DNA from 2 places in the Bradyrhizobium sp. HKCCYLRH1034 genome. Region 1 is predicted to be linked to the other one. Evidence: predicted binding sites of a transcription regulator. Region 1 holds the regulator's gene; the other holds the start of a gene.
What was found. The regulator PhoB, encoded in region 1, activates phosphate uptake and scavenging genes when phosphate is short. The targets are predictions, from matches to a motif close to TGTCATNNANCTGTCAT.
Positions count from the first base shown of each region.

Region 1 (3,885 bases):
CCATCGTGACGCATAACATGCAGCAGGCGGCGCGCGTCTCCGACAAGACCGCCTTCATGTATCTCGGCGAGCTGATCGAGTTCGACGACACCAGCAAGATCTTCACCTCGCCGAGTGATCGGCGGACCCAGGATTACATCACCGGCCGGTTCGGCTGACGCCGACGACATTGTCTTCAGGAGATCATCATGGCCAGTGAACATACCGCCAAGGCGTTCGACAGCGATCTGCAGGACCTCACCCGTCTGGTATCGGAGATGGGCGGCCTCGCCGAGCGGCTGATCGTCGATTCCGTCGATGCGCTGGTGCGGCGCGACATCGCGCTCGGCCAGAAGGTGGTCGCCACCGACGCCGAGGTCGACAAGCTGCAACGCATCATCGAGGAGCGCGCCGTTCTTACCATCGCCCGGCGACAGCCGATGGCGGTCGACCTGCGTGAGATCGTCGGCGCGATGCGCGTGGCGACCGATCTGGAGCGCATCGGCGACCTCGCCAAGAACATCGGCAAGCGCGTCGCGGCGCTGGAGAGCGACTTCCATCCGCTGAAGCTGATCCGCGGGCTCGAGCACATGACCGATCTCGTGCAGTCGCAGGTCAAGACGGTGCTGGACGCCTATGCCGCGCACGATTTGCCGGCGGCGATGACGGTGTGGAAGGGCGATGAGGAAGTCGATGCCATCTGCACCTCGCTGTTCCGCGAGCTCCTGACCTACATGATGGAGGATCCGCGCAACATTTCGTTCTGCATCCACCTGATGTTCTGCGCCAAGAACATCGAGCGCATCGGCGATCATGCGACCAACATCGCCGAGACGGTGTTCTATATGATCGAAGGCCAGCAGATCATGGACAAGCGCCCGAAGGGCGACATGACGAGCTTCGCATCGACGATCCCCGGCAACTGAGAGAGACGGTTCAGACATGGGCGCCCGAATTCTGGTGGTGGAGGACGAGGAGGCGCTGACGACGCTGCTGCGCTACAACCTCGAGGCCGAAGGCTACGAGGTCGAGACCGTGGCGCGCGGCGACGAAGCCGACACGCGCTTGAAGGAGCGTGTTCCCGATCTCGTCGTGCTCGACTGGATGCTGCCGGGCCTGTCCGGCATCGAGCTGTGCCGCCGCCTGCGGGCGCGGACCGAGACCCGGCAGTTGCCGATCATCATGCTCACCGCACGCGGCGAGGAGAGCGAGCGCGTGCGCGGCCTCGCGACCGGCGCCGACGACTACATCGTCAAGCCGTTCTCGGTGCCGGAGCTTCTGGCGCGGGTGAAAGGCCTGCTGCGGCGGGCGAGTCCGGAGCGGCTGGCGACCGTGCTGTCCTATGGCGACATCGAGCTCGACCGCGAGAAGCGCCGCGTGGCGCGCTCTGGTAGGCCGATCGATCTCGGCCCGACCGAATACCGCCTGCTCGAGTTCTTCCTGGAGCATCCCGGCCGCGTGTTCAGCCGCGAGCAGCTGCTCGACAGTGTCTGGGGCCGCGACATCTACATCGACGAGCGCACCGTCGACGTCCATATCGGCCGCCTGCGCAAGCTGCTCAATCCCGGCCGCGAGCAGGACCCGATCCGCACCGTGCGCGGCGCCGGTTATGCGCTCGATGATCGCTTCGCCAAGAGCGAGCAGGTGTAAGGGGCGATCGGGCGTGAGGACGCAGCAGGTGTGAGACGCGAGGCGGCCCGATTGAGGAGATCGCGGTCCGCTTTCCGCCACGCCGCCGCCGTCTTGATCGTGTCTGCTTCGTGGCCCGTCACGATGTTTCGGTCCCAGCGGACGCCCTTGATCAAGACCATCATCATATCTCTTGCCGTGCTGCTCGGCGGCGCGGCGGGCGCCACGGCCGCCGAGCTCGAAGACGCGGTCGCGGCGGCAGGCAACGGGCAGCATGCGGCGGCGATGCGACGGCTGCTGCCGCTGGCCGCCAAGGGCGATGCGCGGGCGCAGTTCGACGTCGGCTTCATGCACGCCTTCGGCTGGGGCCAACCGCGCAACCCCGCCGAGGCGCTGGCGTGGTACCGCAAGGCCGCCGATCAGGGGCTCGCCGTCGCGCAGCACTATCTCGGCATCGCCTACGTCAATGGCGAAGGTGTTGCGAGCAATTACGGCGAAGCCGGCCGCTGGTTCAGCCGCGCCGCGGCGCAGGGCTTCGCCCAGTCCCAATACATGCTCGGCCTGATGCTGCTCGACGGCCGCGGTGTGAAACAGGACGTCGTGCAGGGCTATGCCTGGCTGGTGATGGCGGGCCGTAGCGGCGTGCGATCGGCCGGCCGCGACGTGCAGCGGGTCAAGTTGACCGAGCCGCAGCGCGTCCAGGCTCAGAGTGCCATTGCGGCCTGGCGGCCGAAGCCGGAATCGGCGGAGGCCGGCATCGCCGCTCCGCGTCCGGAGCAACTGCTCGGGCTCGACCGCCACATCGGCGAGGTCGTCGATCCCACCTCGTGGCCGGCGTCGTCGATCGGCGTCGTCACCGTCGCGCAATACTCGACCGGCGGCTGGTGCACCGGCACGCTGGTCGCGCCGCGCGTCGTGCTCACCGCGGCGCATTGCGTGTTCAACGGCGTGGCGCAGGTCAGCCCCGGCAACGTCCGCTTCCTGGCCGGCATGAACAGGGGCACGCCGGCGGCATCGTCGGTCGCCGACAAGCTGATCGTGGCGCCTGATTTCGTCCCGACCCGGCACGACAGGTGGTCGCTCGACCGCTCGCCCGCCGATTGGGCGCTGATCGTGCTGAAGGACGCGCTGCCGTCGAAGCCGGTTGAGGTCAGGGCGCTGACGCGCGAGGAATTGCAGGCTGCGACCACGGCCGGAACCATCTCCGAGATCGGCTATGGCCAGGAGCGGCGCTATTCGCCGACCGGCCAGCGCAATTGCAGCGCCGGCATGACCAAGGACGGGATGCTGCTGACGGTGCATTGCCTCGCCAATTTCGGCTATTCGGGCTCCCCCATCATGGCCGAAGTCGGCGGACAGCCGGCCGTGGTCGGCATCTTCTCGGCGTTCCACGAGGAGACCCGGCTGATGTTCGCCGCCCCCGCGAGCCAGTTCGAGGCGGTCGTGCGGCGCGAGATCGCGGCACAGAGTGCCTCGGCGCGGTGAGCGAAGGAGGGGCGAGAGAAGAAGATGTCCCGCCGCTGGTCATGATCTGTGCGTGACTGGATAGCGGGTTGCCAAGCGAGAGGGCAATCCGGGAAGGGCCGCCCACGTTTTCCTGCAGCTTTTGCCTGCAGCGGGGGGCTTTACCGAACTGGCCTGGCTCTTGCTATAGTCCGAGTATGACGATTGTTCAAATTGATCATCCTCGTGCCCCTCGGCTGCTGTGGTGGCGATCGCAGCCCGGCCGCAACGTTGCGCTCGTCGGCGGGCTGGTCGCCGCCAACGCGCTCGCCTGGGCCTGGGCGTTCGCGCTCTACGCCGACCGGCCCGCCATCGTCGGCACCGCGATGCTGGCCTGGCTGCTCGGACTGCGCCATGCGGTCGATGCGGATCACATCGCGGCGATCGACAACGTCGTGCGGAAGCTGGTGCAGGACGGTAGCGCCCCGCGCGCCGCCGGCCTGTATTTTGCGCTCGGCCATTCCAGCGTCGTCGTCATCGCCACCATCGTCGTGAGCCTCATCGCCGGCGCCGACCTCCTGGATGAAGAGAGCGCGATCAGGGCGATCGGCGGCGTCATCGGCACGTCGGTGTCGGCCGGCTTCCTGCTGCTGATCGCGTTGGCGAACCTCATTCTGTTCGTGAACCTCTGGCGCCGCGCCGCACAGCCGCAGTCCGAGATGGAAACCGCCGGAAGCCCCGGACGGGGCATCCTCATCCGCCTGCTGCGCCCCGTGCTCCGCCTGGTGGGACGCGCCTGGCACATGTATCCGCTCGGTTTCCTGTTCGGTCTCG
Region 1 is NZ_JBNPUW010000009.1:315,524-319,408, reverse strand. It holds gene pstB (phosphate ABC transporter ATP-binding protein PstB) at 1-158, shown strand, start outside; gene phoU (phosphate signaling complex protein PhoU) at 189-905, shown strand; gene phoB (phosphate regulon transcriptional regulator PhoB) at 922-1,629, shown strand; gene ACQR0W_RS22980 (trypsin-like serine protease) at 1,777-3,093, shown strand; gene ACQR0W_RS22975 (HoxN/HupN/NixA family nickel/cobalt transporter) at 3,270-3,885, shown strand, end outside.

Region 2 (3,885 bases), on a different contig from region 1:
CGCCGGTGTGGACACCTTTCGTCTCAATTTCAGTCACGGGACGCAGGCCGATCACGCCAAGGTCCATGCCGCGATCCGCGCGCTCGAGAAGGAAGTGCGGCGGCCGATCGGCATCTTGATGGATCTGCAGGGACCTAAGATTCGCGTCGGCACTCTGCGCGATAAGAAGATCCAGGTCGAAGCCGGCGAGACGATTCGGTTCGTCCTCAACGGCACCGAGGGCGACAAGACGTCGATTCCGCTGCCGCATCCGGAGATCTTTGCGGCGGTCACGCCCGGTCACGATCTTCTGATCGATGATGGCCGCGTCCGCGTTCGTGTGACAGGCCTCGGCGACGACTGGATCGAAGCCAAGGTGATCGTCAGCGGCGCGATCTCCAATCACAAGGGCGTCAATCTGCCCGGCACAATTCTGGAGCTGTCGCCGCTGACGGCCAAGGACCGCTCCGATCTCGCCTTCGGGCTCGATCTCGGCGTCGACTGGGTGGCGCTGTCCTTCGTGCAGAAGCCGTCCGACGTGCTGGAGGCGAGGGGCCTGATCGATGGCCGCGCCGGCATCATGTCCAAAATCGAGAAGCCGGCGGCGCTGGAGCGCATCGACGACATCATCCAGCTGTCGGACGCGATCATGGTCGCGCGCGGCGATCTCGGCGTCGAGATTCCCAACGAGGACGTGCCGGGCAAGCAGAAGGAACTGGTCCGCGCCTGCCGGCTCGCTGTGAAGCCGGTGATCGTCGCGACGCAGATGCTGGATTCGATGGTGGCGACGCCGACGCCGACGCGCGCCGAGGTCTCCGACGTCGCGACCGCGATCTATGACGGCGCCGACGCGGTGATGCTGTCGGCGGAATCGGCCAGCGGGCAATATCCGCGCGAGGCCGTGGCGATGATGGACAGCATCATCAAGGCCACCGAAGGCCACAAGATGTATCGCTCCATCGTCGAGGCGACGCAGCCGGGCGAGGAGCAGACGGCGCCGCATGCGGTGGCGACCGCGGCGGCCGATCTCGCCTCGGCGATCCACGCCAAGGCGATCGTGGCCTATACGTCGAGCGGCACCTCGGCCTCGCGCGTTGCGCGCAAGCGGCCGAGCCTGCCGATTCTGGCGATCACGCCGAATGAGGACACCTCGCGGCGCATGTGCCTGTTGTGGGGCGCGCACAGCGTGTTGTCGCAGGACGTGAAGAGCTACGAGGAGATGGTCGAGCGCGCGACCTTCTTCGCCGTGCAGGAGGAGTTCGCTGAAGCCGGCGACCTGCTCGTCGTCGTCGCCGGCATTCCGTTCGCGCAGACCGGCACCACCAACAATCTGCGCGTCGTCACCGTGCCGAGATAGGAGGCTGATTTTCCCTGTTCGCGCTGCCCGCCTGTCGCCTGATTGTCGCACCCCGCTGGTATCGCGGGGCAGTGACGAGGGACATCGCGAGTCGTCAAACGAGCGGTGTCCGGTCGCGGTCCGGCAGGATGGGTTCTGCCGGTGCGGCGTTTCGTCATCGCGGTGTCATCAGGGACTGTTAGGTGGGCGCGCATGGGACTTGAGACTGCTGGTGAAGAAAGCCCGGCTCGGCGCTTTCGGACGTTGTTCATCTCGGACGTTCATCTCGGAGCCCGCGGCTCGCAGGCCAATCTCCTCGTCGATTTCCTGCGTCACCATGATGCCGACACGATCTATCTGGTCGGCGACATCATCGACGGCTGGGCGCTCAAATCGAGCTGGCATTGGCCGCAGTCGCATAACGACCTGGTGCAGAAGATGCTGCGCAAGGCGCGCAAGGGCGCCAAGATCGTCTATGTCCCCGGCAATCACGACGAGTTCCTGCGCGGTTATTACGGCACGCATTTCGGCGGCATCGACGTCGTCGAGAACATCTTGCACACCGGCACCGACGGCAAACGCTATCTGGTGATCCACGGCGACATCTTCGATCTGGTCGTGCAGAATGCGCGCTGGCTCGCCCATCTCGGCGACAAGGCCTATGACTTCGCCATCCAGATGAACCGTCTGGTCAACTTCTTCCGTCGCATGTTCGGCGTTCCCTATTGGTCGCTGTCGCAATGGGCCAAGCAGAAGGTCAAGAACGCCGTCAACTACATCGGCGCGTTCGAGACGGCGCTGGCCTCGGAGGCGCGGCGGCATGGCGCTGATGGCGTGATCTGCGGCCACATCCATTGCGCCGTCATCCGCGACCAGGACGGCATTCGCTACATGAATTGCGGCGACTGGGTCGAGAGCTGCACGGCGCTGGTCGAGCACGAGGACGGCCGTTTCGAGATCCTGACCTGGACCGATCCGCAGCGGCAACCCGCGCCGGTTCCGCAGCTGGCCGCCCGCGCCGCCTGACACCGGTTCCCTTGCCTCTCGGCAATCGGGCGCGGTAAAATAGGGGTATGACAGCTCATTCCCCGATCCTGCCCGTGACCGCCGCCGACATCGAGGCGGCGGCACGCGTCCTCGCGCCCGTGGCCGTGCGGACTCCGCTGCTGCCAGCCCCCGTGCTCAACGAGCGGTTCAAAGCGAACGTCTTCGTGAAGCCGGAGGTGCTGCAGCGGACCGGCTCGTTCAAGTTCCGCGGCGCCTACAACAAACTGGCGTCGATCCCGCAAGCAGCGCGCGGCAACGGCGTCGTCGCATTCTCCTCCGGCAATCATGCGCAGGGCGTCGCCCATGCCGCCACATTGCTGGGCATGGACGCCACGATCGTGATGCCCTCGGATGCGCCAGCGGCCAAGCGCGAGCGCACCAAGGCGTTCGGTGCCGACGTCGTGCTCTATGATCGCGATCGCGAGGACCGCGAAGCGATCGCGCGCGACATCGCAGCAAAGCGCGGCTCGACGGTGGTGCCGCCCTATGACGATCCCTACGTCATCGCAGGGCAGGGCACCGTCGGTCGTGAAATCGCCGAAGATCTCGCGGCGCTCGGCCTGTCGCCGGATCTGGTGATCGTCCCGGCTTCGGGCGGTGGACTGCTTGCCGGCGTCTCGACCGCGGTCAAGGCGCGCTTTCCCAACACCCGGATGGTCGTGGCCGAGCCAAAGGGTTTTGACGACCATGCGCGCTCGCTACGGGCCGGCCACCGCGAGGCGCACGACGCAAAGGGCCGGACCATCTGTGACGCGCTGATGGCGGCGATTCCAGGCGAGATCACCTTCGCCATCAACAGCCAACTGCTGTCGGCCGCGGTCGAGGCTTCGGATGAGGAGGTGGGGCGCGCGGTCGGCTTTGCCTTCCGGGAGCTGAAGCTCGTGGTCGAGCCCGGCGGTTCGGTCGGGCTTGCAGCATTGCTGGCCGGCCGGCTGGATGTGGCGGGCAAGACGGTGGTGATCGTTTTGTCCGGCGGCAATGTCGATGCTGAGCTCTACGCCAGGCTGATCGCCTGACGATCAAGCCTCAGTGAAAGCTGAGGCCGCCTTTTGCAAATCCCCCGCCGCCCATCCGCAGTCCGGACTGCGCGACGTGCGGCGTGCTCCGCGCCGGGCCGCCCTGCATCCCGCCTTGGCCACGCGCCATCGACGGATGCGACGCGTTGATGTTCGGCTTGAACGGTCCGGAATTGCCGGGGAAGGGACGCCGCACTTCGCGGGCGTCGAATGGCCGCCCAGGACTGCGCTTCAGTGGATCGCGCTGGATTTTCGTAGCCACGGGCGGATTTGTCGGCGGCACGATCCTGTCGCGCAACTTGGTCTGAGCGATAGGCCCGGGATCGACGACCTTGTTGGGACCCGCGTTGTTGATGGCATTGCCTTTCGTGACCACCGTTGGCGGCAGCGGTCCGTGCGGCACGGTGGCGGCCGGCAGCGTCGGTTGCGGGGCTGGATGGCTCTGGATCTGCGGACCGGGATTGAACGGTCGCGCGATCGGTGCCAGTTGCGGTGGCATCATGAGAC
Region 2 is NZ_JBNPUW010000008.1:43,656-47,540, reverse strand. It holds gene pyk (pyruvate kinase) at 1-1,336, shown strand, start outside; gene ACQR0W_RS20090 (UDP-2,3-diacylglucosamine diphosphatase) at 1,529-2,341, shown strand; gene ACQR0W_RS20085 (threonine ammonia-lyase) at 2,389-3,378, shown strand; gene ACQR0W_RS20080 (caspase family protein) at 3,389-3,885, opposite strand, start outside.
Region 2: the regulator PhoB is predicted to act here: its motif matches at 1,489-1,505, upstream of ACQR0W_RS20090 (UDP-2,3-diacylglucosamine diphosphatase).